4 regions of the Allobosea sp. 10L422 genome follow, and region 1 is predicted to be linked to each of the others. Evidence: predicted binding sites of a transcription regulator. Region 1 holds the regulator's gene; each other region holds the start of a gene.
The links. The regulator PhoB, encoded in region 1, activates phosphate uptake and scavenging genes when phosphate is short. The targets are predictions, from matches to a motif close to TGTCATNNANCTGTCAT.

Region 1 (3,689 bases):
GGACGAGTTGGCCTCGGGCGCGCTCGTCAACCCGCTCGGACTCGGCTTCACCAGCGCGACGGGCTGCTGGCTCATCCGCCCGTTGGGCCAGCCGCAACGCCCCGGCCTCGATGAATTCGTCGGCTGGCTACGCTCCGAAGCCGCGCGGTTCGATGCCGCCACCCGTGGATCCTCAGCCGCCTGATCATCGCGCGAAACTTCCGCTCTTGCCCCGCGTTGTCTGGATCAAGGAGGAGTCATGTTAACGATCCTGCCCGCCCCGGACCATGTCGGCGCCTACCGCCTGTCGCAGACGCTGACCAGCGACGATCTCGACGGGATCATGGCCGATATCGACGCGAAGCTCGCACGACACGAGAAAGTCGGCATCCTCGCCGACCTTACCGATTTCACCGATATGACCTTGGCTGCCGCCTGGAAGGATGCGCGCTACAGCCTAGGCAAGCTGTGGGAGCTGCAACGCTTCCCGCGTGAGGCGGTGATCACCGACAGGGGCTGGCTTGCCGCCTTCGTCGACCTGCTCAATCCGGCGATCCCCTTCGTGACTGTTCGCACCTTCAAGCCGGAGGAGTACGAGACCGCATTGACCTGGGCCGGCGACATCGAGGGCGGACCAAACGCCTGACCGACAGGAGGACGCCATGCTCGTCCACAAGCACAGATGGTCGGCCGATATCACCAGCCGGAGCAACGCGCTCGATTTCGAGAAAGCCGTGTTCACGCGTGGCGATCCGCGCCAGATCGCGCGCTCGCTGAAGCGGTCGGCCGAGCACAGCCGCCGGCGCAAATCGGGCCCCTATCGCTCGGCGATGTCGATGCTCACCTTCTACATCAACCGTGCCGGCCGGAAACTGCCGGCCGAGCGCCGCAGGACTCTGGAAGCGGCCAAGCACAGCTTGCGCCGCCTCTTCCACCGAGAGGGCTGAAGCGCCTGCCGTCACCCTTCAGGATCAACCTGAAGGCCGGTTCTCATGGCGCCCTGCCTCCCTTGCGCGCCGGATCATGCGAGTGGTGGCTGACAAGTTCGCCGCCGCCACCCGAAACGCGAGCGTGCCGCCGGTTGTCATCGGCAGGTGGTTTGCGGATGTCCGGCGGCTTCTTCGCGTTCTCATGGGATGAGCCGGGTCGCCGTGCCGGATGGTCTGCGGCGCCTTGGTCGAGGTCGACATTCGGCAACCTCTTCAACGATCCTGCTGCAGACCCTGATGGGTCGTGTTGATGCGGGTATTGCCCTGCTGGCCCTGCTGATCAGGCTGGCTCGGTCGGCGCTCGCCACCTCTGGCGCTGCGCAGATCGCGCTCGGCATGATCCGGCTCGCCCGGACCCTTGTCGCTTCGATTGGCCGGCGGGATGGGCGGCATCTTGCTCACGGCGACCTCCTCTGGCTCGCGTTGATTTTCACGATCAACGCGAGCGTGCGGGCAAGGTTCACGGCAAGTTGCGATGAAGAGCAGAGCTGCAGCGCCGCTCAGCTGCGCGCAAAGGTTTCGTCGAAGGCGTAACCGGCGCCGCGGACTGTCCGCAGCGGATCCTTGGTATTGGCCGGCGTGATCGCCTTGCGCAGCCGGCCCACATGAACGTCGACGGTGCGCTCATCGATATAGACGTCGCGGCCCCAGACGGCGTCGAGAAGCTGGGCGCGCGAATAGACGCGGCCGGGCGCCTGCATCAAGAACTCGAGCAGCCGGAACTCAGTCGGGCCGAGATGCAGCTCGCTGCCGGCACGGCGGACGCGCCGCGTCGTGCGGTCAAGTTCCAGATCCCCGGCGGCGAGCAGCCCCGCGACATGGCCCGGCTTGGCGCGGCGCAGCAGCGCCTGTATGCGCGCGATCAGCTCGGGCAGCGAAAAGGGCTTCACCACATAATCGTCCGCGCCAGTCGCGAGCCCGCGCACGCGTTCGGTCTCCTCGCCGCGCGCCGTCAGCATGATGATCGGCACGCGTTCGGTGTCGCGCCGCGAACGCAAGCGGCGGCAGAGTTCGATGCCAGAAAGGCCCGGCAGCATCCAGTCGAGCAGCACGAGATCAGGCGTGTGGTCGCGCAGATGCAGTTCGGCGTCATCCCCGCGCGCGACGCTGTCGACCTCGAAACCCTCGGCCTCGAGATTGTAGCGCAGCAGCAGGGTTAGCGGCTCCTCGTCCTCGACGATCAGGATGCGTGCGGCCATGATGATCTACTTCAGTTCCCGGTGATCGCCTCGACCTCGATATTGGTCGTGTCGAGCTTCGGCCGGTTCACGTCGAGCGAGTCGCCGGTGATGAGATAGTGAATCGTCTCGGCGATGTTGGTGGTGTGGTCGCCGATGCGCTCGATGTTCTTCGCGCAGAACAGGAGATGCGTGCAGAAGGTGATGTTGCGCGGATCCTCCATCATATAGGTCAGGAGCTCGCGGAACAGCGAGGTGTAGAGCGCATCGATCTCGTCGTCGCGGCGCCAGACGTCGAGCGCCTTCTGCTCGTTGCCGGCAGCGTAGGCGTCGAGAACGTCCTTGAGCTGCGCCTGCACCAGGCGGCTGATGTGCTCGAGCCCGACCACGGCGCGGTGCGGCGGCTGGAACTGGCCGGCGATGGCGACGGCGCGCTTGGCGATGTTCTTGGCGAGATCGCCGACGCGCTCGATATCGGCGGCGATGCGGATCGCCGAAATCAGCTCGCGCAGGTCGTTGGCGAGCGGCTGGCGCCGGGCGATGGTCAGTACCGCCTTTTCCTCGACGTCCCGCTGGAGGTTGTCGAGGCGCTGGTCGGCCGTGATGATCTTCTGGGCAAGGCCGGTGTCCCGGCGCACCAGCGCCACGGTCGAATCGCCGAGCATGCGCTCGGCCATGCCGCCCATTTCGGCGAGGCTGCGGCGGATGCCTTCGAGATCGGTATCGTAGGAGCGGACGATGTGGTCGGTCATGGGCGGCGTGTCCTCTAGATCATTAGCGCCGGTGCAGCGTCGTCGTTTTCAGGTCGGCATGCTCGACCCTCAGCCCTCATCCTCAGGAGCAAGCGAAGCTTGCGTCTCGAAGGATGCTCCGGTTGGTTCCGGAGCCTCCTGGACCATCCTTCGAGACGCCGCTCGCGCGGCTCCTCAGGATGAGGGCTGCTGGTTTGAAACCGGTCTTCAGCCGAACCGGCCGGTGACGTAGTCCTGCGTCTGCTTCTTGGCAGGGTTCATGAAGATGGTGTTGGTCGGCGCGAATTCGACGACCTCGCCCAGATACATGAAGGCGGTATACTGCGAGATGCGGGCCGCCTGCTGCATGTTGTGCGTGACGATGGCGATGGTGAAGTCGCTCTTCAGCTGCTCCAGCAGATCCTCGATCTTGCCGGTCGAGATCGGGTCGAGCGCCGAGGTCGGCTCGTCGAACAGGATCACTTCAGGCTTCTGCGCGATGGTGCGCGCGATGCACAGGCGCTGCTGCTGGCCGCCGGAGAGACCCATGCCGGAGCTCTTCAGCTTGTCCTTGACCTCGTCCCAGAGCGCGGCGCGGCGCAGAGCGCCTTCGACGCGGTCGTCGAGCTCGGACTTCGGCGGCTTCTCGTAGAGGCGGATGCCGAAGGCGACGTTGTCGTAGATCGACATCGGGAACGGCGTCGGCTTCTGGAACACCATGCCGACGCGCGAGCGCAGCTCGTTCACATCGACATCGTTCGAGATGATGTTGCGCCCGTCGAGCATGATCTCGCCGGTGGCCTTCTGCTCCG
Region 2 (3,689 bases), on a different contig from region 1:
CGGCCGGCTGCACGACCTCTTCGTCACGCATGAGGCGATGTCGCCCGGCGAATGGAAGCTCGGCGGAGAGGGGCTGAAGCTCTCCTACGGCTTCCATGCCTCTCCCTTCGGTGAGGCGCTGATCGTGGTCACGGATCGCGGGCTCGCGGGGCTGGGCTGGGTCTCCAACAGCGTCGACGGCGGCAAGGTCGTCGGTGGGCGCGCCGAGGCTCTGGCCGACATGATGCGTCGCTGGCCGCATGCCGGTTATCACTACGATCCGGTGCTGACGGCACCCTATGCCGCCCGCATCTTCGAACCCAAGGCCTGGACGGCCGAGACGCCCTTGCGCGTCGTGCTGATCGGCACGGATTTCGAGGTCCGGGTCTGGGAGACTCTGCTCCGGATCCCGGTCGGCTGCGCCACGACCTATGGCGACGTCGCCAGCCATATCGGCAAGCCCAGTGCCGCGCGCGCCGTCGGCATGGCGGTGGGCAAGAACCCGATCTCCTTCGTGGTGCCCTGCCACCGCGTCATCGGCAAGTCAGGCGCCCTCACCGGCTATCACTGGGGTCTGACGCGCAAGCGCGCCATCCTCGGCTGGGAGGCGGGTCAGGCGATCACTGGCTGAGCTTGCTGCCTACATCGGAGATACATGTCCCAGAAGAGCGCGAGCGCGATCCGCCCGCGCCCTTTGCCTGCTCCGCCTAAAGCAGCCCGCGCTTCGCGAGGTGGCGCATCAGATGCGAGGCGCCGAAGGTCCAGGGCTCGCAGGCGTCGGTGCGCTTCATCCGGTTGACGAGGCTGCCGAGCTCGGGCGCGGCGATGGTGACGATGTCCCCGTATTTATGGGTGAAACCGCTGCCCGGTGCGTCGCGGTCCTTGATCGGCGCGAACATGGTGCCGAGATAGAGCGCCGCCCCGTCCGGATACTGGTGATGTGGGCCGATCATCTGTGCAGCGAGGTCGGCCGGGTCGCGGCTGATCTTGGCGATCGAGGACGAGCCATCCAGCGTGAAGCCGTCCTCGCCCTCCACCGTCAGGGTCACGGTCGTCTTGCGGATGTGATCGAGCGTGAAGCCGGCGTCGAAGAAGCGGATGAAGGGGCCGACGGCTGCCGCCGCGTTGTTGTCCTTGGCCTTGCCGAGCAGCAGGGCCGAGCGGCCCTCGACATCGCGCAGATTGACGTCGTTGCCGAGCGTGGCGCCGACGATCCGCCCGTCCGAGGCGACGATCAGGACGATTTCGGGCTCCGGGTTGTTCCAGCTCGACGCCGGATGCAGGCCGGCATCGGCACCTGTGCCGACCGTCGACATCGCCGGCGCCTTGGTGAAGATCTCGGCGTCCGGCCCGATGCCGACTTCGAGATACTGGCTCCATGCCCCCTGCTTGATCAGCACCTCCTTGAGATGCATCGCCTCGGGCGAGCCGGGCTTCAGCTTGGAAAGGTCGTCGCCGATCAGTTTTCCGATCTCCGTGCGGATCGTCGCGGCGGCGGCCGGGTTGCCGCGCGCCTTCTCCTCGATGACGCGTTCCAGCATCGAGACGGCGAAGGTGACGCCGGCCGCCTTCACCGCCTGCAGGTCGAGCGGCGAGAGCAGCCAGGGGCGCTTCGGATCGCGGCCGTCGACGGGCGTATTGGCCAGGATGTCGACGAGCGAGCCCAGAGCTTCGCCTTTCGCGGTGCGCAGCGCGGCCGCCGGATCAGCGCTCTCGCAGAGGTCGCGGCTGGTCGGGAATTCGGCTGTGATGTCGACGAGCTGTCCATCGCGCAGCGTGACCACTGCCGGGCCGCCGAGATCGGGCCGCCAGACGCGGCCGGCCAGCGCGGCGGCGCCGGCATCCTGCGGCAGGGTTGTCGAGGCGGAAAGGACGAGGCTCGTCATGATGCGGTCCGGAAAAGGCGAGGCAGGACGCGCAGATCAGCCGTTTATGCGTGAATGCGCAAGCCGGCCGCGGCCATAAGTGCCTTGCAAAAACTGTCGTCGTTTTGTCATTGAACTGTCGCCTGCGCTTCATGCTAGCTTGCGCACCAACGACAAGAACCGCGGCGGCGCCCGCCCGCGGAAGGGAGACACTCCATGAGCATCAAATCGCGCATCCTGATGTCGGTCGCCGCCTTTGCGCTCGCTGGCGCTTCGCCGGCTCTGGCGCAGACCGAGATCCAGTGGTGGCATGCCCTGACGGGCGCCAACAACGACGTGGTCGTCAAGCTCGCCGAGGACTTCAACGCCTCGCAGAAGGACTACAAGGTCGTTCCCGTCTACAAGGGCTCCTATCCCGACACGCTGAACGCCGGCATCGCCGCTTTCCGCGCTGGCCAGGCGCCGCACATCCTGCAGGTCTTCGAGGTCGGCACCGGCACGATGATGTCGGCCAAGGGCGCGATCAAGCCGGTTCATGAGGTGATGAAGGAAGCCGGCGAGAAGTTCGATCCGAACGCCTATCTCCCCGCCATCACCGGCTATTATTCGACGGCTAAGGGCGACATGCTCTCGATGCCGTTCAACTCGTCCTCGATGGTGATGTGGTACAACAAGGACGCCTTCAAGAAGGCGGGCCTCGACCCGGCGAAGCCGCCGAAGACCTGGCCCGAGACCTTCGAGGCCGCCAAGAAGCTGAAGGCCGCCGGCTACGACAAGTGCGCCGTCTCGAACGCCTGGGCGACCTGGGCCAATATCGAGCAGTTCGGCGCCTGGCATAACATCCCGCTCTCGACCAAGGTCAACGGCATGGCCGGCTTCGACGCCGTGCTGAACTTTAACAAGAGCCCGGCCTTCCTCAAGCACTGGACCAATCTGGTCGAGCTGCAGAAGGACAAGACCTACGACTACTCCGGCCGCACCAACAATGGCGAAGGCCGCTTCACCTCGGGCGAATGCCCGATCTTCCTGACCTCCTCGGGCTTCTTCGGCAACGTCAAGGCGAACGCCAAGTTCGACTGGGGCAACGCGCCGATGCCGTATTATCCCGATGTGCAGGGCGCGCCGCAGAACTCGATCATCGGCGGCGCCTCGCTGTGGGTGATGGGTGGCAAGAAGGCTGACGAATACAAGGGCGTCGCCAAGTTCTTCACCTTCCTCTCGGATGTCGARCGTCAGGTGAAGCTGCACACCGAGTCCGGCTATCTGCCGATCACCAAGGCCGCCTATGAGAAGGTCAAGGCGTCGGGCTTCTACAAGGACAAGCCCTATCTCGAGACCCCGATCCTCGAGCTGACCAACAAGACCCCGACCGACAACTCGAAGGGCCTGCGTTACGGCAGCCTCGTCCAGATCCGTGACATCTGGTCGGAGGAGCTGGAAGCGGCGCTGAACGGCCAGAAGTCGCCGCAGGCGGCGCTGGACGCGGCGGCCGAGCGCGGCAACCAGATGCTGCGCCAGTTCGAGCGGACAGCCTCGCGCTGAGCGGATAGCCCTTGCATCTTCAGGCCATCCCGGACAAATCCGTCCGGGATGGCCGTCTTGTTCAAGGAAGCCGATGCAGAAGAACGCGTACTTCCGGGGGCTGACCATCCCCTTCCTGCTGCTGATGCCGCAGCTCGCGATCACCGTCGTGTTCTTCTATTGGCCGGCGAGCCAGGCGGTCTGGCAGAGCTTCCTGCTTGAAGACGCCTTCGGCACTTCGACCGAGTTCGTCTGGTTCGAGAACTACCAGCTGCTGTTCGCCGATCCCGGCTATCTCAAGGCCTTCATCAACACCGTCATCTT
Region 3 (3,689 bases), on a different contig from region 1:
CGGCCAGCGCGCCGGGGCGCACGCGCCATTTCGCATCCGGGTTGCGCCGCCAGGTGCCGGAGCCGGTGCAGGGCGCATCGACCAGCACGAGATCGGCCTGTCCGGCGATGTCGGCGAAGGGCTCATGGCCGCGCGAACGCGGAATGCGCACCTCGACGATGCTCGCGCCCGAGCGCGCCACGCGGTCATGCAGCGGCGCGAGCCGGCGGCTATCGAGATCGGTGGCGTAGAGACTGCCGCGATTGGCCATCAGCGCAGCGAGCGCCAGTGTCTTGCCTCCTGCCCCGGCGCAGAGATCGATCACGGTCTGGCCAGGTCGCGCGCCCGCGAGCAACGTCACCAGCTGCGAGCCTTCGTCCTGCACCTCGAAGGCGCCGGCGAAGAAGCCGGGTTCCGCATGCAGCGAGGGGCCGCGCCCGTCATGGCCCGGCTGGAAGCGCAGCGCATCGGGAGACCAGGCGCCGGTCTCCGGCTGATGGTGGGCGAGATCCCGGAGAACGTCGTCGCGGCCGGCCTTCAGGCGGTTGACGCGCAGGTCGATCGACGCACGGGCGGCCAGCGCCTGCCCTTCCGCCGTCGCAGCTTCACCGAAGCCGGCCTCGAACGACGGCCAGAGCCATTCGGGCACGTCCGCCCGCACCCAGGCGGGCGCCCCATCGTCCGAGAAGGCGGCCAGGAGTGCGGTCTCGTCAGCCGTGAGCGGAGCGGGCGCGTGATTCTCGCCCGAGAACAGCGCTGCTATCTCGTCGCGGGGCAGGCCGCGCAGCCCGGCGAGCATGCCGAGCACCAGCCCGCGGGGCTCTTCGGACGCCATCGAATAGCTGGACGAGGCCTTGCGCCGCAGGGCATCGTAGACGAGCGAAGCGATGGCGGCGCGGTCCTTCGAACCGGCGAAGCGACGCGACAGCCCCCAATCCTTCAGCGCATCGGCCGCCGGGCGGCGGCGCTCGATGATGTCCTGCAGCACCTCTATGGCGGCGCTGATCCGGGCGGCTGGCGTCATGGTGCTTCAATCCTGGCGCAGGCAAATCAGGCCCGGCGCCCGCAAGGCGGTGAGTGTAGTGTGCTTCGACCGGTTCAAATATCACGCCGAGGCATGGTGCCCCATGCGGCATGCACTTGACGCGCTCCTTTCACAAGGGGAAAGACGATGCAACCGCATCTCGCGGCCATCAGGATATCCGCACATGAAAAGCGCCAGCCGCATCGTCATTCTGAGCCTTGTCGCCTTCGGCCTTGCCGCTTGCGCAACCCAGCCGCAGCAGGACTTCACGCCGCCGGCCTCCAAGCGCCTCGATGCGAAGACCTCCCTCGAGAACCGCCGCTGATCCGACATCGATACGAACGAGCCCGCGCCCGGTATTGCCGGCGCGGGCTTTTTTGTCGCCCGCCGCATGGCGCCTGAGCTGACGGCAAAACGAAGCAATCTTTTCATGGGGCTGTCACATCACTCGACCTAACTTCGCGCGCATTTCCGCGAGCCGGGTCAAACCATGAAAAAAACGCTGCTTCTCTCGACATCGCTCCTCGCCGCACTGGCCATGCAGCCGCTTGCGGCGCCCGCCCAGGAGGCATCCGCTTCCAACAGCCGCAAGCCCCTGATCATCGCCCATCGCGGCGCCAGCGGCTACATGCCCGAGCACACGATCGAGGGCTACAAGCTCGCCATCGAGATGGGCGCGGATTTCATCGAGCCCGACCTGGTTTCAACTAAGGACGGCGTCCTGGTCGTGCGGCACGAGCCGATGCTAAGCGGCACCACCGACGTCGCCGACCGACCGGAATTCGCCAATCGCAAGACGACGCGCAAGGTCGACGGCATCGACACCACCGACTGGTTCGCCAACGACTTCACCCTGGCCGAGATCAAGACCCTGCGTGCCAAGCAGGCCTTCGCCGATCGCGACCAGTCGCAAAACGGCAAGTACCAGATTCCGGCGTTTCAGGAGGTGATCGACCTCGCCAAGTCGGAAAGCGCCCGGACCGGCCGCACCATCGGCATCTATCCCGAGACCAAGCACCCGACCTATCACGCCTCGCTGGGCCTCGCCTTCGAGGACAAACTGCTCGACATGCTCAAGGCGGCCGGCTGGACCGAGAAGACCTCGCCGGTGTTCATCCAGAGCTTCGAGACCGGGAATCTGAAATACCTGCGCAAGAAGACGCAGCTGCGCCTCGTGCAGCTCGTCGACGGCGACGATGTCGACAAGGACGGCAAGGTGACTCTCGTGGCGCCGTTCGACCGCCCCTATGACTTCGCGGTGCTCGGCGACAAGCGGACTTTCCAGGACATGCTCTCCGCTGAAGGGCTCAAGGAGATCGCGACCTACGCCGACGGCGTCGGCCCCTGGAAGCCCTATATCCTTGCTGGCAAGCAGACCATTGGCGAGGACGGCAAGCCGAAGGATCTCAACGGTGACGGCAAGATCGACGAGCAGGACCGCACGCTGATCGCGCCGACGAACGTGGTCAAGGACGCCCATGCCGCCGGCCTTCTGGTCCACACCTGGACCTTCCGCAGCGAGCCCAAGCGGCTGACCTCGGACTTCAAGGGCGACGCCGCGGCCGAGTACAAGGCATTCTTCGCGCTCGGCATCGATGGCCTGTTTTCGGATTTCTCGGATCAGGCCGTGAAGGCGCGCGACGCGAAGTAAGCCATCCCGTCGGACGAGGCCGACAGCCGGACAAGCCAAGCCCCGCGGCGAAATTCGCCACGGGGCCTGGCCTTCAGCGGGCTTCTCGCCCGCTCCCCTTCAAATCGGTCAATCGCAAATGCGGGTCGTGCGCCTCACGACGCCGCGCGGCGTCTCACGCTCGGTCGTGACGGTGCGGCAATCGTCGCCGCGATAGTAGTTGGCGCGGCGCCACTCGCGTTCAGGCGTGCGATCATAACGGTCCTGACGCATCTCGCGATCGATTGCCCGTTCATGGGGGGTACGGGGGTCGACGCTAACGCCACCTGGACCGATGTTGATCGACTGAGCATAGGCGCCGCTGCTCGCGAGAAGAGCAACAGCAATGATTGGGACAAAACGTTTCATCGCGTATCCTCCGTTTGCGCCATCAACGCACCGGACGGAGACTCGTTCCGTAGAAAGCTTCAGCTGCAGTCGAAGATGCTTCGCGCACCCTAGGAACTGCTTGCCAAACGAAAAAGCGCGCCGGCAAGGCCGGCGCGCTTCCATCGCTCGCTAAGCTGTTCTTCCTCAGTGCAGGATCTGGCTGAGGAAGAGCTTGGTGCGCTCATGCTGCGGGTTCTTGAAGAACTCGTTCGGGGTGTTCATCTCGACGATCTGGCCGGCATCCATGAAGATGACGCGGTCGGCGACCTGGCGGGCGAAGCCCATTTCGTGCGTGACGCAGAGCATGGTCATGCCCTCCTCCGCCAGCGAGACCATGGTGTCGAGCACCTCCTTGACCATCTCGGGGTCGAGCGCCGAGGTCGGCTCGTCGAACAGCATGATCTTCGGGCTCATGCACAGCGAGCGGGCGATCGCCACTCGCTGCTGCTGGCCACCGGACAGCTGGCCCGGATATTTCGCCGCCTGCTCGGGGATCTTGACGCGCTTGAGATAGTGCATCGCGATCTCCTCGGCGTCCTTCTTGGGCATCTTCCGCACCCAGATCGGCGCCAGCGTCAGGTTCTCCAGAATCGTCAGATGCGGGAACAGGTTGAAGTGCTGGAACAC
Region 4 (3,689 bases), on a different contig from region 1:
AGAAGGCGCGGAGGTTACCGGTGAAGCCCAGCATCCAGGGCGAGGCCACCAGCCAGAGTCCGAGCGCGAGATTCAGCCATTCCTCCCATTCGGCGAAAGCCGAAAGCGCAGCGACCGCAATCACGGCGAGAGCCACGCTGACGATCCAGGCATTGCGCGTCGGCACGAAGTCGCCGACGAAGCCCATGTACCATGGGGAGAAGAACAGCAGCCCGGCCAGGATCAGATTACACCAGTCCTGCGGTCGCCTGACGTTTGTATTCGCGGTCAACATGATCACCTCCATCGGTGACGATCATCCAACCACTACGCCTCGCGCATGAGGCGCTTGGTCATTTTTATTATACGCTCAGGTCAGCAATAGCTCAAGAACAGAGTAGGAACGCCCGGCGGCCGATCGAATCCGACCGCCGGGCAAGACGACATGAGCCGCATCGCTGCGCCCAACCGAGCCAGCGATGCGGGCGTTCTCACTTCGCGTCGAGCAGTTCCTTCACCGAGAGCAGGACGAGTTCGTTGTCATCCGCCTTCTTGGGATCACGCGAGGACGAGAACGGCAGGTTGTTGTCGTTGCCGACGACGATGATGCCCTTGGCAAGATCGACGACGTCGACGTTCTCGATGGTGAAGAACGGGAAAGGCAGCACGCCGTCGATGGCGCCCTGCTTCGCCTTCTTGTCGGGGTCGGCGATCTTCATCAGGTCGATGAAGCCGATCCTGCGCACGGGCTTGCCGACATTGGCGTCGGTCATCTCGATCTTCACGATGCGCTTGAATTTGGCGAGGTCGTGGAAGCAGTCCGGGCCCTTCTGTCCGGCGGCACAGGCCTTGTCGGCAGTGCCTTCGCCGTTGTCGCGCTCGATGATCAGCGCCGTCGTCGCGTCGATCATGTTGAAGTCGCCGATGGCGAGGCCCTTCTGCTCCAGCGGGAAGTACCAGGAGCGGCCGGTCCACTTCTCGTTGGCGACATCGAATTCGAGGATGCGCAGCACTTCCTTGCCGTCGACCTCTTCATTGCCCTTGGTCTCGGCGTTCCAGAGCGGCCCCTCCAGCAGCGGGTAGAGGAAGCGCCCGTCGGGAGACTGCGCCATGCCCTCATAGCCCTTGGAGCGGCGGACATTGAATTCGACGGACTGGTTCGGTGCGCCGGGCGTCGTCACGGCGTAATGGTCCGGCGAGCGGGCCGGCTTGCCATCGACCGTGGTCTCGAACACCGCCTCGACCTTGCCGTTGGCATCGACGCGGATGAGGTAGGGGCCGAACTCCTCGCCGATCCAGTACTTGCCGCCGATCGGCTGGATCGACTCGGGATCGAAATCGGCGCCGGTCAGATAGCGCTTCTCGGTGCCCTCATGAACGATGCGAAACGGCACCTTCTTGTCGGGGTCGTGCAGGAAGATGGTCGAGAGACGCTCGATCGCGCCCTTGTCGAAATCGGCCTTGAGACGATGGAAGAACAGCATCGCGTCGGGCGAATTGACCTTGGAGCCGAAGCCGTTGTCGGTCAGGACGAGGAACTCGCCATTGCCGAGCGAGCGGATGCCGGAGAAGCCCTGCACGGGCTGGCCGGCGAATGGCGTGGAAAGACCTGTCGGGCGGCCGCCCGAGGTGCCCATCACCGAACCGACGGTTTCGACACGCTTGCCCGGGGTTACGAACTTGCCGGACACCTTAAGATCGGCCGGCGCATCGGCAGGAGCCGGGATGATCGTGTTCGCCGGCAGCAGGGCGTGACCGACGAGCTTCGACGGAAACTCCTTCTGGGCGTCCTGGGCCCCGGCGAGAATGGTCGAGGACAGGAGCAGGGCAAAGGCGAGCGACAAGCGCATGAAATTCTCCGGGCTGGAAATGACCAACCCGCTTCGCCCGCCCGGATTGCGACCCGACGACAGCGCGGCGACCGTTCGGTGACGGGGCATTTGAACTCGCCAGCCCTCATCCTGGGGAACAGGCGAAGCCTGTGTCTCGAAGGGTGTTCCAGTGTACGCTCGAACCATCCTTCGAGACGCCGCTCTCGCGGCACTCAGCATGAGGACTGGAGCTGAACAGCCACAGAAGCGGCCGATCCTTTAGTACCCCCTGGCCGGATCGACCACATGCTGCAGGGGCTCGCCGGCTTCCAGGCGCCTGATCTGCGCCGTGATCAGCGAAGCGATCGCTTCAGGCTCCGACATCGCCGCGTTATGCGGCGTGATCGTCACGCCCGGATGGGTCCAGAGCGGCGAGGCGGTCGGCAGCGGCTCGGTCTCGAAGACATCGAGCGTCGCGCCTTTCAGCGTGCTGGCTTCGAGCGCCGCCAGGATATCCTCTTCCACCTGCAAGCCACCGCGGCCGGCATTGATCACGAACGGACCTCCGAGGCGACCATCCTGCGCCAGCCCTGCGATCAGCCCGGCGTTGATGATGCCGCGCGTCTCCGGCGTGAGCGGCACGAGGCAGACGAGGATGTCCGTCCGCGCCAGGAACTCCTTCATGCCCTCCTCACCCGAGAAGGTGCGCAGCCCCTCGATGCTCTTCGGCGAGCGGCTCCAGCCGGCGACGTCAAAGCCGATGACCTTGAGCTTGGCGGCGGCATCCAATCCGAGTTCGCCCAGCCCCATGATGCCGACGCGAACCGAGCGGGCCGCTGGCTGGTTGCGATCGTCCTCCCAGAGCCTTTCGCGCTGCTGGCTGAGGTAGCGGTGCTGCTGGCGCAGATACATCAGGCAGTGCAGCACGACGTACTCGCTCATCCGCGTGGTCAGATCGGGATCGACGACGCGGGCGATCGGCACCGCCGGCAGCTTGTCGTCGGCGAAGAGGAAATCGACGCCGGCGCCAAGCGAGAAGATGGCGGCGAGATTGGGCAGACCGGTCAGGCTGCCGGCCGGGTGCTTCCAGCTCGCGACATAATGGACGGCGCGGCGGTCGAAGGGCTCGCCGAGAACCACGATCGGCATCTCCGGCAGCAGCGCCTGGAACCTGGCGCGCCAGTCCTCGACATGCCAGCCCGTCATGGCCAGAAGCAAACTCATGCCGACACCCTCTCCGTGATCCGTTCCGCGACGAGCCGGCCGCGCGCCGCACCCTCACCGATCCAATAGGCCTTGCGCAAGCGCGCACTCGCCGCGGCGAACTGCGCCTCGTCGCGCGCGTGGATGATCCCGAGCGGACGCTCCGCGCCAATCTCGGCTCCAATGCCAGCCAGTTCGACGATGCCGACGGCATGGTCGATCGGGTCCTGCGGGCGGACGCGGCCGCCACCGAGCGTGACGACCGCAAGCCCGACCGCACGCGTGTCGACCGCGACGACCGACCCCGCCGTTTCGGCGAAGACCGGCTTCACGATCGGCGCAAAGGCGAGATGATTTGCCGGCTTTTCCAGCAAGTCCGTCGGTCCTCCGAGCGCCGCCACCATCCGCGCGAAGCGCTCGGCCGCCGCACCCGAGGCGAAGGCATTCTCGATCTTTTCGCGCGCGGCATCGAGATCGGCGGCGAGCCTGCCCAGGAGCAACATCTCGGCGCCCAGCGCGACCGTGACCTCATGGAAGCGCGCCTCGCGGCGGCGGCCGGTCAGATGGTCGAGCGCATAGGCGACCTCGAGCGCATTGCCGGCGACCGAGGCGAGCGGCTCGTCCATATCGGTCAAGAGCGCGTGTGTCGGCAGCCCGGAATCGTTGGCGACGGCGACGAGAGCCTGCGCCAGCGCC

Region 2: ugpB (sn-glycerol-3-phosphate ABC transporter substrate-binding protein UgpB) is a predicted target of PhoB. The motif match lies at 1,971-1,987, and genes of this name have one in related genera.
Region 3: AC1DEZ_RS10890 (glycerophosphodiester phosphodiesterase) is a predicted target of PhoB. The motif match lies at 1,430-1,446, and genes of this name have one in related genera.
Region 4: AC1DEZ_RS17185 (esterase-like activity of phytase family protein) is a predicted target of PhoB. The motif match lies at 1,897-1,913, and genes of this name have one in related genera.

The regions. Positions count from the first base shown of each region.
Region 1 covers NZ_JBFTJI010000009.1:90,458-94,146, reverse strand. Annotated here, with positions in the region: gene AC1DEZ_RS18210 (LysR family transcriptional regulator) at 1-184, shown strand, start outside; gene AC1DEZ_RS18205 (SpoIIAA family protein) at 239-625, shown strand; gene AC1DEZ_RS18200 (DUF3175 domain-containing protein) at 642-926, shown strand; partial or broken gene AC1DEZ_RS18195 (hypothetical protein) at 970-1,169, opposite strand; gene AC1DEZ_RS18190 (hypothetical protein) at 1,182-1,361, opposite strand; gene phoB (phosphate regulon transcriptional regulator PhoB) at 1,469-2,167, opposite strand; gene phoU (phosphate signaling complex protein PhoU) at 2,179-2,898, opposite strand; gene pstB (phosphate ABC transporter ATP-binding protein PstB) at 3,106-3,689, opposite strand, start outside.
Region 2 covers NZ_JBFTJI010000008.1:139,940-143,628, reverse strand. Annotated here, with positions in the region: gene AC1DEZ_RS17145 (methylated-DNA--[protein]-cysteine S-methyltransferase) at 1-610, shown strand, start outside; gene AC1DEZ_RS17140 (fumarylacetoacetate hydrolase family protein) at 687-1,865, opposite strand; gene ugpB (sn-glycerol-3-phosphate ABC transporter substrate-binding protein UgpB) at 2,061-3,386, shown strand; gene ugpA (sn-glycerol-3-phosphate ABC transporter permease UgpA) at 3,460-3,689, shown strand, end outside.
Region 3 covers NZ_JBFTJI010000004.1:177,725-181,413, reverse strand. Annotated here, with positions in the region: gene AC1DEZ_RS10900 (RsmB/NOP family class I SAM-dependent RNA methyltransferase) at 1-1,003, opposite strand, end outside; gene AC1DEZ_RS10895 (hypothetical protein) at 1,188-1,328, shown strand; gene AC1DEZ_RS10890 (glycerophosphodiester phosphodiesterase) at 1,494-2,654, shown strand; gene AC1DEZ_RS10885 (hypothetical protein) at 2,763-3,041, opposite strand; gene AC1DEZ_RS10880 (amino acid ABC transporter ATP-binding protein) at 3,207-3,689, opposite strand, start outside.
Region 4 covers NZ_JBFTJI010000008.1:149,567-153,255, forward strand. Annotated here, with positions in the region: gene AC1DEZ_RS17180 (SPW repeat protein) at 1-274, opposite strand, end outside; gene AC1DEZ_RS17185 (esterase-like activity of phytase family protein) at 471-1,829, opposite strand; gene AC1DEZ_RS17190 (2-hydroxyacid dehydrogenase) at 2,070-3,014, opposite strand; gene deoA (thymidine phosphorylase) at 3,011-3,689, opposite strand, start outside.